DNA from 2 places in the Frigoribacterium sp. Leaf164 genome. Region 1 is predicted to be linked to the other one. Evidence: predicted binding sites of a transcription regulator. Region 1 holds the regulator's gene; the other holds the start of a gene.

Region 1 (7,489 bases):
TCAAGAGCCAGAACGGCGTCGACCTCTCGACCGACAAGATCGCCAAGCAGCGCCTGAAGGAGGCGGCGGAACAGGCCAAGAAGGAGCTCTCGTCGAGCACCTCGACCAGCATCCAGCTGCCCTACCTGACGCTCACCGCCGACGGCCCCCTCAACCTCGACGAGACCATCTCCCGCTCGCAGTTCGAGCAGTGGACGAGCGACCTCCTCGAGCGCACCAAGAAGCCCTTCAACGACGTCATCAAGGAGGCGGGGGTCAAGGTCTCCGACATCGCGCACGTCGTGCTCGTCGGCGGCTCCACCCGCATGCCCGCCGTCAGCGAGGTCGTCAAGCAGCTGACCGGCGGCCAGGAGCCCAACAAGGGCGTCAACCCGGACGAGGTCGTCGCCGTCGGCGCGGCCCTCCAGGCCGGCGTGCTGAAGGGCGAGCGCAAGGACGTCCTGCTGATCGACGTCACCCCGCTGAGCCTGGGCATCGAGACCAAGGGCGGCGCGATGACCAAGCTCATCGAGCGCAACACGGCCATCCCGACCAAGCGCAGCGAGACCTTCACCACGGCCGACGACAACCAGCCGTCCGTCGCGATCCAGGTCTTCCAGGGCGAGCGCGAGTTCACCCGTGACAACAAGAACCTCGGCACCTTCGAGCTGACCGGCATCGCGCCGGCCCCCCGCGGCGTCCCGCAGATCGAGGTCACCTTCGACATCGACGCCAACGGCATCGTCCACGTCTCCGCGAAGGACAAGGGCACGGGCAAGGAGCAGTCGATGGTCATCTCCGGCGGCTCGTCGCTGTCGAAGGACGACATCGAGCGCATGGTCCGCGAGGCGGAGGAGCACGCTGCAGAAGACAAGGCTCGCCGCGAGGCCAACGAGGTCCGCAACAACGCCGAGCAGCTCGTCTACTCGATCGAGAAGCTGATCAAGGAGAACGACGAGAAGCTGCCCGCCGACGTCAAGACCGAGGTCCAGGCCGACGTCGACGCGCTGAAGACGGCCCTCGCCGGCGACGACGACTCCGCGATCAAGCCCGCCTTCGACAAGCTCAACGAGAGCCAGTCGAAGCTCGGCCAGGCGATCTACTCGCAGGGCCAGGCCGACGAGGCCGCGGCGGGTGCCGCCGGTGCCGAGGGCGCCCCCGCCGACGGCCAGGCCTCCGGTGACGACGAGGACATCGTCGACGCCGAGGTCGTGGACGACGACGAGAACGACAAGAAGTAGGTCGACCGATGACTGACGAGCAGAACCGCGCTCCCGACGAGGAGCCCGTCCGCCCCGAGGCCAGCGCGGGGGTGCCGTCGGAGGACGGCGGCACCGCCGCGGTCGACGGCGCCGACGACCTGGTCGAGGCCGAGGCCCCCGATGTCGAGGTGCCCGCGGGCGCCGAGGCGCCGGAGGGCGCGGCCGCCGCGGCCGAGCAGATGGCCGCCGAGGGCGCCGCCGGGGCCGAGCCCCTCAGCGCCGACGACGAGGCCATCCTCGACCAGGCCAGCACCGACCTCGTCGCCGACATGCGGCAGGACATGCTGCGGGCCCAGGCCGAGCTGGTCAACTTCCGCAAGCGCGTCGAGCGCGACCGTGAGGCGAACCGCGAGGCCGTCGTCGCCGAGGTCATCCGCTCGCTGCTGCCCGCGCTCGACGACCTCGTCCGCGCCGAGAAGCACGGCGACCTCGCCGAGGGCCCGATGACGGTCATCGCGCAGAAGATCCGCGGGGGGCTCGACAAGTTCGGCCTCACGCAGGTCGGCGCGGCGGGCGAGGTCTTCGACCCGACGATGCACGACGCGCTCGTGCAGCTGCCGAACGCCGACGTGACGGTCAACACCGTCGCCGACGTGATCGAGCCGGGCTACAAGATCGGCGACCGGGTCATCCGGGCCGCCAAGGTCGCCGTCCACACCCCGCAGTAGCCCTGCACCTCCACGGCGCGAGCCGTGACCGCGACGCGAGTCGCGACGGGCGGTGGGCTCCTCGACGAGGGGCCCACCGCCTCCCCCGTTCTTTCCTCCGGTGGCCGTGCCACCGGACACACGCAAGAGAGGAGGTGCCCGATGGCGAGTCAGGACTGGTTCGACAAGGACTTCTACGCGATCCTCGGCGTCTCCAAGGACGTCACCCCGGCCGAGCTGAAGAAGGTCTACCGGAAGCTGGCGCGGAAGTACCACCCCGACAGCAACCCGGGCGACGCCGCGGCCGAGGCGAAGTTCAAGGAGATCAGCGAGGCGAACTCGGTGCTCTCCGACCCGGAGCAGCGCAAGGAGTACGACCAGGTCAGGGCCATGGGCTCGGGCGCGCGCTTCACCGCGGGCAGCGGCGGCCCCGGAGGCGGTGGCGGCGGCTTCGAGGACGTCTTCGGCGGCATGTTCGGAGGCGGCGGCCAGCGCCCGCAGTTCCGTCAGGGCGGAGGCGGTGGCGGGGGCTTCGAGGACATCTTCGGCGGCATGTTCGGCGGCGGCGGCTTCGGCCAGACGAGCGGCGGCTACCGCGGCTTCGGCGGCCCGCAGAAGGGCCGCGACATGACGGCCACGACGACGCTCGACTTCCAGACCGCCGTCGTCGGCGAGACCATCTCGTTGCAGGCGTCGAACGGCAAGCCGATGAAGGTGCGCATCCCCGCCGGCGTGCACGACGGCCAGAAGATCCGGCTCCGCGGCCGTGGGGAGTCCAGCCCCGACGGCGGCGAGCCCGGCGACATGGTGCTCACCATCGCCGTGCGCCCGCACCCGGTGTTCGAGCTCGACGGCGCGAACCTGCGCCTCGACGTGCCCGTGACGTTCACGGAGGCCGCGCTCGGCGCGACCATCGAGGTGCCGACGCTCGGCGGCGAGCCCGTGCGGCTGCGCGTCGCGCCGGGCACGCCGTCCGGCCGGGTGCTGCGCGTCAAGGGGCGCGGCGTCTCGACGAAGACCGGCACGGGCGACCTGCTGGCGACGGTGCAGGTGGCCGTGCCGAGCCACCTCAGCGACGCGGCGCGCGAGGCCGTCGAGGCGCTCGCGGCGGCGTTGCCGGCCGAGAACCCGCGCGACGACCTGATCGCGCGGGCCCGGGGCTAGCCTCGGCAGCACCAGGCCCGGCACCAGCACCACGAGCAGGAGGGGACGACGATGGCGAGACAGGACGCGGGGCAGTGGCCCCTCGATGAGCACTCGCCCGTCTTCGCGATCGCGATGGCGGCCGAGCTCGCGGGCATGCACGCCCAGACGCTGCGCCAGTACGACCGGCTCGGCCTCGTGGTGCCGCAGCGCACCGCGGGCAAGTCGCGGCGCTACTCGATGCGCGACGTCGTGCAGCTGCGCGAGATCGCGCGGCTCGGCGGCGAGGGAGTCTCGCTCGAGGGCGTCAAGCGCATCCTCGAGCTCGAGAACCAGGTGACGGCGCTGCAGTCGCGGGTGCGTGAGCTGGAGCGGGCGCTGGCCGACGAGCTGGTCAACCGGCCCGGTGCGCGCGTGTTCGCGGCGGGCGAGAGCGGCGTCGTGCCGCTCCGGCACGGCACGCGCCCCACGCGGCAGACCTCGGTCGTGGTCTGGCGGCCCCTTCAGTAGAGCCCCCCAACGTCGAGTGGTCACGAACTGCTGCTCTCGCGTCAGCGAGCAGCACTTCGTGACCACTCGGTGCCTGAGGCGGGTGCGGCGGGTTCCCGTCACTCCCGGCGGGTCGGCGTCGGCCCGCCCGCGAGGACGTCGACCCGCCCCGCCCTCGTTGCCCGTGCGCCGTCTCCGCCACCCCGACATCGAGTGGTCGCGAACGGCTGCCCACGCGTCAGCGAGCAGCACTTCGCGCCCACTCGGCGCCACGGTCGGGGACGACGGGCCGGGGCGGCCCGGTAGCCTCGTCCGGTGATCGACTTCGAGCAGCTCCGCCGGTGGCCCGACGTCGAGGCCCCCGAGCTGGTCGCACACGACGCGACCGACCGCCTCCTGCTCGACACCGCGCGGGAGGCGCTGGTCGCCCACCCGGAGCGCGTCACCATCATCGGCGACCGCTACGGAGCGCTCACCCTCGGCGCCGCCGAGTTGGTCGGCCCGCACGAGCTCCGCGTGCACCAGGACGCCCTCTCGGGCGAGCTGGCCCTCGCCGCGAACGCGGAGCGCCTCGGCAGCAGTGCCTCGTGGCGCTCCCTGCCGCTCGACCCCTCGCTCGTGGAGGGCGCCCGCGTGGTGCTCCTGCAGCTGCCGCGCGGCCTCGACGCGCTCGACGAGATCGCCGAGCTGGTCGCGGCCCAGGCGCACCCCGAGGTGCAGCTCGTCGCCGGAGGCCGCGTCAAGCACATGACCCCGGCGATGAACGACGTGCTGCGCCGTCACTTCGGCACCGTCTCCGCCGGTCTCGCCCGGCAGAAGTCGCGTCTCCTGACCGCCTCCGGTCCGCGCTCCGACGCCGGAGCCACCGCCTCCTCGGCGGCGAGCGCCTCCTCGGCTGGCACCACTTCGACGTGGCCTCGCTCCGAGCGGCACGGCGACCTCGTGGTCGTCGCACACGGCGCGGCCTTCGCCGGCTCATCGATCGACGTCGGCACCCGAGCGTTGCTGGAGGCGCTGGCCGTCGGGGCGCCCGAGGCGTCACGCGTCGTCGACCTCGGGTGCGGAACGGGGGTGCTCGCCGCCTCCTGGGCGCTCGCGCACCCCGAGGCGCACGTCGTCGCGACGGACCAGTCGGCGGCCGCCGTGGCCTCGGCCCGCGCGACGGCCGACGCGACCGGCGTCGGTGACCGGGTGGAGTCGCGGCGTGACGACGCAGGAGCCTCCCTTCCCGCAGGCTCCGCCGGCCTGGTGCTGCTCAACCCGCCGTTCCACGTCGGCGCCACCGTGCACGCCGGCCTCGCGCACAAGCTCTTCGCCGCGGCCGCGCGCCTGCTCGAGCCGGGCGGGGAGCTCTGGTGCGTCTGGAACTCGCACCTCGGCTACCGCAGCGCGCTCGAGCGCACCGTCGGGCCGACGCGTCAGGTCTCGCGCGGGCCGAAGTTCACCGTGACGGTGTCCACCCGCCGCTGAGCCTGCCCCTTCTCGTCGTACTTCTCTCGTCAGTTGCCACTTTGGGGGCCTCTGAACGCCCGTGAGTCCCCCAAAGTGGCAACTGACGTGAGGCAGCAGTGATCGAAGTGACTCTTCCTGGGCCCTGCTCGGGGCGGAGGGCCCAGCAAGAGTCACCTCGATGGCGCCGAGGTACTTCGCGCGGGGATCAGTTCGTCGCGTCGCCGTCGTGCTCGGCGCCGGGGCCGAGGAGGCCGTCGGCCTCCTCGGGGTCGTCGAGGCGGAGCGATGCCTCGATGTAGGCGAGGAGCGCGTGGGCGTAGGCCGTCTCGGGGTCGGCGGCGACGTGCACGGAGTCGGGCCCGGTGTCCGCAGCGCCGTCGAGGGCGACGGTGACACGGTAGGCGAGGGGCTCGCCGTCGACGAGCACGCGCGTGAGCGAGACGAAGGTGCTGCCGAGCAGCTCGCGGAGCTGGTCTTCGCGCGGCAGCCAGAGGGCGTCGTCGGCGGCGACGGAGTCGAGGGCCCACTCGGTCGTGCCGTTGAAGCCGAGCACGGTGCCCGTGGGGTGCTCGTGGGCCTCGATGGTCATGTCGCTGAGGGTGAAGACCTCGCCGACGCCCTCGTCGCTGTCGACCAGGCGCTCGACGACGAAGCGATCGCCGGGGGAGGGGCGCCAGCGCAGCCCGGCGTCTCGGAGGCGGCGGGCGAGGTCGACGTCGATCATGGGCTCATCCTGCCCCGCCCGTCTGGCAGCGAGGGACGAATCGCCCCGGCCCCGGCCCCGGCCCCGGTGCCCGCCGCCTGACCCGCTCGCGGTGAGCCAGCGGCCCGACCTCAGGGTCTCACCGGCACCCCGCCCACGGTCTGCGTGACGACGAGCTCGTTGTCGCCCAGGTCGAGGCCCTCGACGGTGGTGCTCCAGGTGCCGTCGCTCTCGGCGACGGTGGTGGCGGAGTCGCCGACCGCGACCGTCGCGCCGGGCGTCGCCGTGCCCCTGACGGCGGCCACCCTGCCCTGCGCGTCGACCGACACCACCTCGGCGGTGAGCGCCGCCGCGGCGATGGGCGTGTCGACCCTGCCCGTGACGTCGTAGAGCTTCGCGTTCAGGGCGCCGGTCATCGTGAACCCGAGGGCGGGCGTGCCGACGGGGGCGTCGAGGGGCGTCGAGACGCGAGGGGCCCAGCGCAGGTCGCCGCCGGCGTCGAGGGCCGAGCCGGTGCCGGGGAAGGCGTACGAGTAGGTCGACCCGTCAGCCGAGCGGCGTCCCGAGACGAGGTCCCACGACGCGGACGCGGGGGCGTCCTGCCAGGTGGTGGCGGAGCCCGCCCGGTACTCCGCCTCCAGGGTGTCCTGCCCGGTGGCGAAGGTGGTGCCGGCCGGTGCCGTGACCGTGACGGTGCCCGGGGCCGACTGCGTCCGCTCGGTGAACTCGACCGCCACGGTGACCGCCGTGTCGTCGCCTCGCAGGAGGGCCTGAGGGGTCGCGTCCACCTGTCGGACCAGCCCGGGGACGACCTGGGGGTCGATGGTCACCGTGACCCGGACCGAGCTGCCGATCGTCGTCGTCCCCATCTTCTGGACGACGGTGAGGGTGTTCGCCCCCACGGCGAGGCCGGAGACGGTCATGCTCCAGGCGCCGGTGGTGGTGCTGGCGGTGGCGTACCTGCTGCCGATCTCGACCCGGGCCCCCTTCGTCGCGACGCCCGTGATCACCGCCGACCTGCCGACGTGGTCGGTCGAGGCGACCCTCGCGGTCAGCGCGGTCGTCACCGGCCTGGTCACGGTGTACGAGGTGTTCCAGTTCGTCTTCGTCCAGCCCCAGCCGTTGCCCCAGGAGTGGACGTAGAGGGTGCGGGTCGTGCCCTCGGCCCACCACGACGGCCAGGTGCTCGTGCCGGAGGGGATCTCGCTGCCGGGTGACGAGAGGGGCTGCGAGCTGGTCGACACGAGCAGGCGACAGTTCGACACGTTGCACTGCGGAGTGCCCCGCACGGTCAGCCCGACGTGGTCGCTCTGCAGTGAGACGCCAGTAGGCGGGGAGACCGTGAGGAAGAGGCGGGCGCCGTCGGTCGAGCTGGGGGGCGTCGGCGGAGCGGCCTCCGGCGAGGGAGGAGCCGCGGTGTCCTCCGTCGGGCCGCTCGGCGCGGCGTCGGGCTCGTGCGTCACGACCGTCGCCGCGGAGGCGGTGGTGACGCCGTCGTCGACCGGTGACGCCTGGGCGGTCGGCGATCCCGGGGCCAGGGCGAGGCTGCCGACGACCAGGGTGATCACCAGCCCGGTCGCGAGTGCTTCTGTCGTACGTCGTCTCACGGGTCGCCTTCTTCCGGGGCAGTGCCGAGGCATCTCGGTCGGTGGTGGTGACATGCGCATGTCGCATGACAGCGGTGTGGTCGAGATGACGATAACGCATGTGAGGAGATCTCTGGCGCCCCTGTGGACGAGCGCGGATCCGAGGGCGGGACGACGGACCGCCCCGGTCTCCGCGCCCGCTGCTGCGGGGCGGTGACCGGGGCGGTC
Region 2 (7,489 bases), on a different contig from region 1:
GAGCGACTCGTCGACCGCGGATGCCATCGCGACCATCAGCACGGCCGAGACGACGCGGGCGAGCACGGCGGCTTCCTCGGGGCTCCGACCGGCACGGTCGGCGACGATGTCGGCCAGCGCCTCCTCCGTCCTGGCCACGATCGCGAGCGCCGCCGCGTGGTGCGGCTCGGCGGCGTCGCCGAAGACCATCTCGCGCAGGTAGGTGCGGCCGTTCTCGACGTGGCTGCGGTTGCACTCGACGATCGGCGTGACGAGGGCGACCACCGCGTCGACGAGCGCCGCCTCGCCGGCCGCCGCGGCGAGGCCCCGCTCGAGCGCGCGCTCGTAGGCCGCGTTCTGCGCCAGCAGCAGCAGCTCGCCCTTCGAGCGCGCGTAGAGGAAGAGCGTGCCCGCGCCGACGTCGGCGGCCTCGGCGACCTGCTGCGTGGTGACCTCGTCGACGCCGTGCCGCGAGAACAGGTCGGACGCGGCCCGGGTGATGCGCTCGAGCTTCTCCTGCTTGTTGCGCTCTCGACGGCCGAGCGGGGCGGATGTCGACGACATGGGAACTCCTGGAATGAGAACTGACTCTGCTCAGTTGTGACGAGGGTCAGTCGCTGGCGATCGGGTACGCGCACCGCATCATCCCACTCACGAGCGACGACGACCCGCCCGGGGCGACGCGACCGCACCGCCCCGACCCCCTGGAAGGAACCCCATGACCACCATCCGCGACTCCGTCGTCCTCGTCACCGGCGCCAACGGCGGCATCGGCACCCGCTTCGTCGAGGCCGCCCTCGCCCGGGGCGCCGCGAAGGTCTACGCCACGGCCCGCACCCCGCGCAGCTGGAGCGACGAGCGCGTCGTGCCGCTCACCCTCGACGTCACCGACGCCGCGTCGATCGCCGCCGTCGTCGAGGCGGCCCCCGACGTCACGGTGCTCGTCAACAACGCCGGGGCGAACGCCCCCGAGCCGGGCATCCTCGCGAACACCGACGCCGAGATCCGCGAGAACGTCGAGACGAACTTCTTCGGCCCCCTCTTCCTGGCCCGCGCCTACGCGCCCCTGCTCCGCGCCCACGGCGGCGGCACGGCGATCATCGACATCCACTCCGCCCTCTCCTGGTTCGCGGTCGCCGGCATCTACTCGGCGACGAAGGCCGCGCTCTGGTCGGCGACGAACTCGCTCCGCCTCGAGCTGCAGCCCGCGGGCGTGCAGGTCGTCGGCGTGCACGTCGGCTACGTCGACACGGCGATGGCCGCCGGCGTCGACGACGCGAAGACCGACCCCGCCGTGCTCGTGGCCGACGTGCTGGACGCCCTCGAGGCCGGTGAGCACGAGGTGCTCGCCGACGAGACCTCGCGCCAGGTGAAGGCCGCCCTGTCGGCGCCGCTGGAGGCGCTCTACCCGCAGCTCGCCCGCGGCTGAGCGACGGCGACTCCGGGCCGGCCCGCGCGACGTCCGGCGCCGGCCCGGGAGGCGCGGGCCGACGACCCGAGGGAGGCGCGGCCGTGTCTCCGAGCACGCTGGGAACGGGGTACGATCGCTCGTCGACGACGGACGCCCGGGGGCGGGGCCGGACGCGCCTCCCGCCTCCTACTGGGGGCAGCACGCGGAGGGCTCCGTGACGCACCATCGTCTGACGCACCCCGCCGTGACACCCAGGAGAACCGCATGACCACGCCTGTCGCCCCGCAGACGCCCGAGCTCGCCGCCCCCGACGCCGCGACCGCCCCGGCCCACGCCCCGCGCCGCCCGTCGTACCGCGACGACGACGTCGCCCCCGCCGTCTGGGACACCGCCCGCGAGGAGCGCCTGCGCCTCGCGCCCCCGGCCGCCGCCCCGATCGGCTGACGCCCGGCGGCCCGCACCACCGCCCCCGACGACGACGAGACGCCCCGCAGCGGGCGACCGTGGTCGTCCGCCGCGAGGCGTCTCGGGGAGTGCGGGGGTGAGCCCGGCCTGATCAGGCCTGGACGTCACCGCGCCAGGCGCCGTCGGCCTGGCCCTGCGACTCGATGTACTCCTTGAAGTTCTGGAGGTCCTTCTTGATCGCGCGGTTGTCCTGGCCGAGCGACGAGCCGACCTTCTCCAGGAAGCCCTCGGGCGTCCAGTCGATCTGCACCGTGATGCGGGTCTCGGAGTCGCTGAGCTTGTGGAAGGTCACGACGCCGGCGTGGTCGACCTCGCCGCCCGTGCTGTTCCAGGCGACGCGCTCGTCGGGGTGCTGCTCGGTGATCTCCGCCTCGAACGTCTTCTCGACGGGGCCGACCTTGACCTTCCACACCGTGAGGGTGGGGGTGGTCTGCGTGATGGACTCGACCTCGTCGAGGAACTTGGGGAACTCCTCGAACTGGGTCCACTGGTTGTACGCGACGGAGACGGGGACGCTGACGTCGACGGTCTCGATGGCCTGTGCCATGGTGTGCTCCTTGATCGATGGGGTGGTCGTCGGCTCGGCGCTGCTGCGCCTCCCCGACTTCTCCCTCGACGCTAGGGAGGCCTGCCCGACGAGGGCCAGATGCACGACGGACGGTCAGGTGGGGGACGGCGCCGACCGCTCCGGCTCCTCTACACCCGCCGCGACGAGCACGCGCGCCGAGTCGTCCCGCTCGGCGCTCGTGTCGGCCCGCACGGCGACGATGCCCGCCACGATCAGCGCCCCGCCGACGAGCTGCAGCGCGGTGAGCTGCTCGTCGAGCAGCACCCACGCCCAGATCGCCGCCGCCGCCACCTCGAGCAGGCCGACGAACGAGGCGAGGCGCGACCCCAGCATCGAGCTGGCCGTGATGCTCGTGGCGTAGGCGAGGCTGGTCGCGACGAGGCCGACGACGAGCATCGGCACCCACCAGGGCACCGTGCTGCCGAGCACGACGACGTCGTCCGCCGTGGCGGTGAAGGGCACGAGGCCGGTGAGCCCCAGCAGGCCGAGCAGCGCCGAGCCGACGAGCAGCCCCGAGGCGGCCAGCGCCACGGGCGGCAGGCCGTCGGAGGGCAGGGCCGCGATGACGAAGTACCCGGCGCAGCAGACCATCGCCGCGACGCCGAGGGCGATGCCGACGGGGTCGAGCGCTCCCCCGCCGCCGGGCGAGACGACGAGCAGCAGGCCGGCCGCCGCGACGGCCGACCCGACGAGCACGACGGCGGCGGGCCGTCGCCGGGTGGCGACCCACGCGACGGCGACGAGCAGCAGGGGCGCCATGTACTCGAGCAGGATCGCCGTGCCGACGGGGATGTGCTGGATGGCGGCGAAGTAGAACACCTGCGTGCCGGCGACCCCGATCACGGCCATGCCGAGCACCCGTCGTCGCGCGCGCCAGACCGGGGCGAGGCGGCCCCGCAGGGCGACGAGCGCGAACGGCGCCAGCACGACGCCGCCGACCAGGGCACGCAGGGCGACCGCGGCGACGGGGCTCCAGCCGCCCTCGAGCAGCGGCTTCACGAAGGGCCCGGAGACCCCGAAGGAGGCGGCGGCCACGACCGCGACGAGCAGGCCGGTCGAGAGATGGCGACGAGACACGGGGTACCCTCCAGTCAGGGCCGTTCGGCCTGTTGATCCTGACGTTAGAGCGGGAGACGACAAGGAGTCAAATTGCTTTTCGCCCCTGACACGGAAGACGTCCTCGACTTCAACGCGGCCCTGGTCAACACGACGGCCGGGGCGTCGCGCTCCGGCGGAGACGAGCTCGCGACGCCCGCCCAGCTGGACGCGCTCATGACGACCTTCGGCTTCTCGGGGCGGCGCGACCGCGACGAGGCCGAGCTCGAGGCGGTGCGGCGGGCCCGCACGCGCCTCCGTGAGCTCTGGCTGCTGCCCCGCGACGAGATGGTCGGCCCGGTCAACGAGCTGCTCGAGCGCCTGCACGCGGTGCCCCGGCTCGTCCGCCACGACGACCTCGACTGGCACCTGCACGCCACCCCGCAGAGCGCGCCGCTCGCCGACAGGATCCTGGTGGAGGCGGTGCTCGCCCTCGTCGACGTGGTCCGGTCGGACGAGACGGCGCGGCTGCGCCCCTGCGCGGCCGACGACTGCGACGGGCTGTTGGTCGACCTCTCGCGCAACGGCTCGAAGCGGTTCTGCAGCGTGCGCTGCGGCAACCGGATGAACATGGTCGCGTTCCGCGAGCGTCGGGCCGCCGAGGAGGCCGACCGGCCCGTCGACCGCTGAGCCGTCGCCCGCGCGGAGCGCATCCGAGCCCGTTCGTCAAGGCCCTCCGGGCTCCGCGGAGGCGGCCTACCGTCCGCCGGACCGCACACCATCGACCTCGGGGAGAACTCATGTCTCAGCGCAACACTTTCGTCCGCAGCCTGCACGACCTCGGCGCCGCCGCCTGGTTCGGCGGCACACTCATGGGCGCCGTCGGCCTCAACGGCGGCACGGCGGAGGCGAAGGACCCCGTCGAGCGCCTCCGCCTCTCGTCGATCGGCTGGGCCACGTGGGCGCCCGTGCAGTGGGCCGCGATCATCGCCCACGGCATCGGCGGGGTCGGCCTGATCGTCGGCAACGAGAGCCGCCTCGGCGGCCAGCCGTCGTCGCGCCGCAACACGGTCGTGAAGTCGGTCGTCACCCTCGCCGCCGTCGGCGCGACCGTGTGGTCGGGCATCGAGGGCGGAATCATGGCGAAGAACGCGGAGCACGGCGCGGAGGGCGTCACCGAGCCCGACGCCACCGCCTCCGCCTCCGAGACCCTCGCCGCGGCGCAGAAGAAGCAGAAGGCGCTGCAGTTCGTCATCCCGGTGCTGACCGGGGTCGTGCTCGTCATGGGCGCCCAGCAGGGGGAGCAGCAGCGCCCGCTCGCCGGGCTGCTCGGCTGGCGCCGCTAGGTCACCAGACCGCCGGACCGCCGGACCGGACCGCCCGGCCGGACGGGTCCCGGGACGGGCGGGGGCGCCTCCCCGGCTCCTCCGCCCGCCCGTCAGTCGCCGTCGCCGGACCGCTTGCCCCGCATCACGATCAGCGGGTCGGGCTGTCCGACGACGGCGTCGTCGCGCCCGTCGTAGTCGAACTGGCCGAGGAAGAACCGCATCGCGTTCAGCCGTGCCCGCTTCTTGTCGTTCGACCGCACGATCGTCCACGGCGCGTGCTTCTTGTCGGTGCGGCGGAACATCTCGTCCTTCGCGGCGGTGTAGTCGTCCCAGCGGCCCAGCGACTCGAGGTCCATCGGCGAGAGCTTCCAGCGACGCACGGGGTCGAGCTGCCGCATCGCGAAGCGCGTGCGCTGCTCCTTCTGCGACACCGAGAACCAGAACTTCGTGACGTGCACGCCCGCGTCGACCAGCATCTTCTCGAAGACGGGGGCCTGCTGCATGAACGTTTCGTACTCGTCGTCGGTGCAGAAGCCCATCACCCGCTCGACGCCGGCCCGGTTGTACCAGCTGCGGTCGAAGAGGACGAGCTCGCCGGAGGTCGGCAGGGCGGCCACGTAGCGCTGGAAGTACCACTGGCCCTTCTCCCGCTCGCTCGGCGTGCTGAGCGCGACGACCCTCGCCGTGCGGGGGTTGAGGTGCTCGGTGAAGCGCTTGATCGTGCCGCCCTTGCCGGCGGCGTCGCGCCCCTCGAAGAGCACGACGGCCTTGCGGCCCGTCTCCCCCAGCCAGTTCTGGCACTTGAGCAGCTCGACCTGCAGTCGGTACTTCTCCAGCTCGTACTCGCTCCGGTCGAGGCGCTCGTCGTACGGGTAGTCCTCGCGCCAGGTGTGGACCGGGTTGCCCGCCGGGTCGATCAGCTCGGGCTCGACGGTGTGGCCGCCCGACACGCGGTAGCCCTCGTGCCGTAGCTGCTCGATGTACTCGCGGAGCGACTGTCCTGTGGTGGGGTCGAGGGTCATGCCCTCGACGGTACCGAGCCGGGAGCGGGGCCGACCGGGGGTGGCGCTCGGCGCCTCCTCGTGGTCTCGCGCACCGCCCACGACGCACCACGAACTCGCACCGGAACCACGTCGCGGCCTGGTTCGCGGGCGAGGACGTGGTTCCTCGCCGTAGCTGTTCTCAGCGAGGTCCGAGCGGGCTCGGAGCATCCGTTGAGGCACGAGCTAGCCCTCGTTCCTATCATCGCGTCATCGACCTTGAGTCGAGGTGACTCAAGGTCTCGACCACGACTGAGAGAGGAAGCACCCATGGCCCTGTCCTTCGACCCCTTCACCGAGCTCGACCGTCTCGCCGGCACCCTGCTGTCACAGCGCCAGGGCCCGAAGGCCATGCCCGTCGACCTGTACCGCGAGGGCGACCAGTACGTGCTCGCCGCCGACCTGCCCGGCATCGACCCGGGGTCCGTCGACGTCGACGTCGACGGCCAGCTGCTGACGATCACGGCCCGGCGCACGGCCGGCGACCACGCCGGGGCGACCTGGCTGGCACAGGAGCGCCCGCACGGCTCGTACCGCCGCCAGTTCAGCCTGGGCGACGGCGTCGACACCGAGGGCATCACGGCGAACTACGACAACGGCGTGCTGTCGGTGGTGATCCCGGTCAGCCAGCGGGCGAAGCCGCGGCGGATCGAGGTCGGCAGCGCCCGATCGGGCGACGGTGGGGCGCAGCAGCTGTCGGCCTCGCCGGAGGCGGCGACGGCGTAGCCGTCGACCCGCACCTGCCGCCCCTGCCCGCCCGTCGACCTCGGAGGAGGTGCACCATGCTCGAACGCCGCACGTTCTTGTCGCGGGCGCTCGCCGAGCCGCTCGGCGAGCACCGTGCGTACTACGACCCGTCGGCGGACGACGTCGACGCCGACTGAGCGGCGACACGAGGGCCCCGCCCGGCACTGGCCGGGCGGGGCCCTCGTCGTGGGGAGGAGGGGGCAGAGGGCGCTGCGGCTCAGAGGGTGGTGCGGGTGAGGACGGTGGTCGAGTCGGCGGCCGTGATCTCGACGCTGCGCAGGCGGTCGAGCGGCAGCTTCGACGAGGCCGCGAGGCCGGCCGCGCCGCCGGGCGCGCTGTCCCAGGTGGCGACGACGGTGCGGGTGCCGTCGATCTCCTCGACGACGAGGTCGTACACGCCGGTGCCCTCGAGGTCGGCGGCGTAGGCGCACTCCCAGTCGAAGCGCGTGCCCCAGGGAGTCGCGGTGACGGAGAGGTCGGCGGTCACCGCGCCCCCCACCAGCGACATCATCGCGACGGGGACGGCGGGCGTCGGCGTGGTGACCGAGGCCGTGGGCTCCGCGACCCGCCCCGACGACGAGCCCAGCGCGTAGCCGCCGCCGGCGAGCAGCACGACGGCGAGCACCGCGGCCGCGCCGACCAGGGCGCGCCGACGCGGGGAGGAGGGCCGGCCGGAGGCGCGGGGGCGCGGCGCAGGACGCCCCGGTCGACGTCGGGCCGGCGTGCGGGAGCCGCGCGACGGGTCGGCGACGGGGGCTGGCGTGCCGGCCCGCGACTCCTCGGGGTCGGGCTCGGGCTCGGCGGCACCGACCCTCGTCTCGACGGGGGCGGGCGCCGGGGAGGCGACCCGCGCCTCCTCGGCGATCGCCACGGCGTCGTCGACGGGCAGCAGGCGGAGCACGGCGGGGAGCCCGGC

The links. Region 1 encodes HspR, which represses chaperone genes until heat shock. Its sites were predicted from a motif close to AAGTTGAGTCNNNNNGACTCAACTT; they were not measured.
Region 2: the regulator HspR is predicted to act here: its motif matches at 6,043-6,067, upstream of ASF82_RS01055 (Hsp20/alpha crystallin family protein).

Annotation. Positions count from the first base shown of each region.
Region 1 covers NZ_LMOX01000002.1:4,713-12,201, forward strand. The annotation lists gene dnaK (molecular chaperone DnaK) at 1-1,220, shown strand, start outside; gene ASF82_RS07640 (nucleotide exchange factor GrpE) at 1,229-1,909, shown strand; gene ASF82_RS07645 (DnaJ C-terminal domain-containing protein) at 2,051-3,052, shown strand; gene ASF82_RS07650 (heat shock protein transcriptional repressor HspR) at 3,104-3,541, shown strand; gene ASF82_RS07655 (methyltransferase) at 3,836-4,990, shown strand; gene ASF82_RS07660 (pilus assembly protein CpaE) at 5,178-5,696, opposite strand; gene ASF82_RS07665 (hypothetical protein) at 5,807-7,282, opposite strand.
Region 2 covers NZ_LMOX01000001.1:242,047-249,535, reverse strand. The annotation lists gene ASF82_RS01095 (TetR/AcrR family transcriptional regulator) at 1-543, opposite strand, end outside; gene ASF82_RS01090 (SDR family oxidoreductase) at 698-1,408, shown strand; gene ASF82_RS01085 (hypothetical protein) at 1,655-1,834, shown strand; gene ASF82_RS01080 (SRPBCC family protein) at 1,947-2,402, opposite strand; gene ASF82_RS01075 (DMT family transporter) at 2,517-3,500, opposite strand; gene ASF82_RS01070 (CGNR zinc finger domain-containing protein) at 3,573-4,148, shown strand; gene ASF82_RS01065 (hypothetical protein) at 4,259-4,804, shown strand; gene ppk2 (polyphosphate kinase 2) at 4,897-5,808, opposite strand; gene ASF82_RS01055 (Hsp20/alpha crystallin family protein) at 6,097-6,552, shown strand; gene ASF82_RS01050 (anti-sigma factor) at 6,791-7,489, opposite strand, start outside.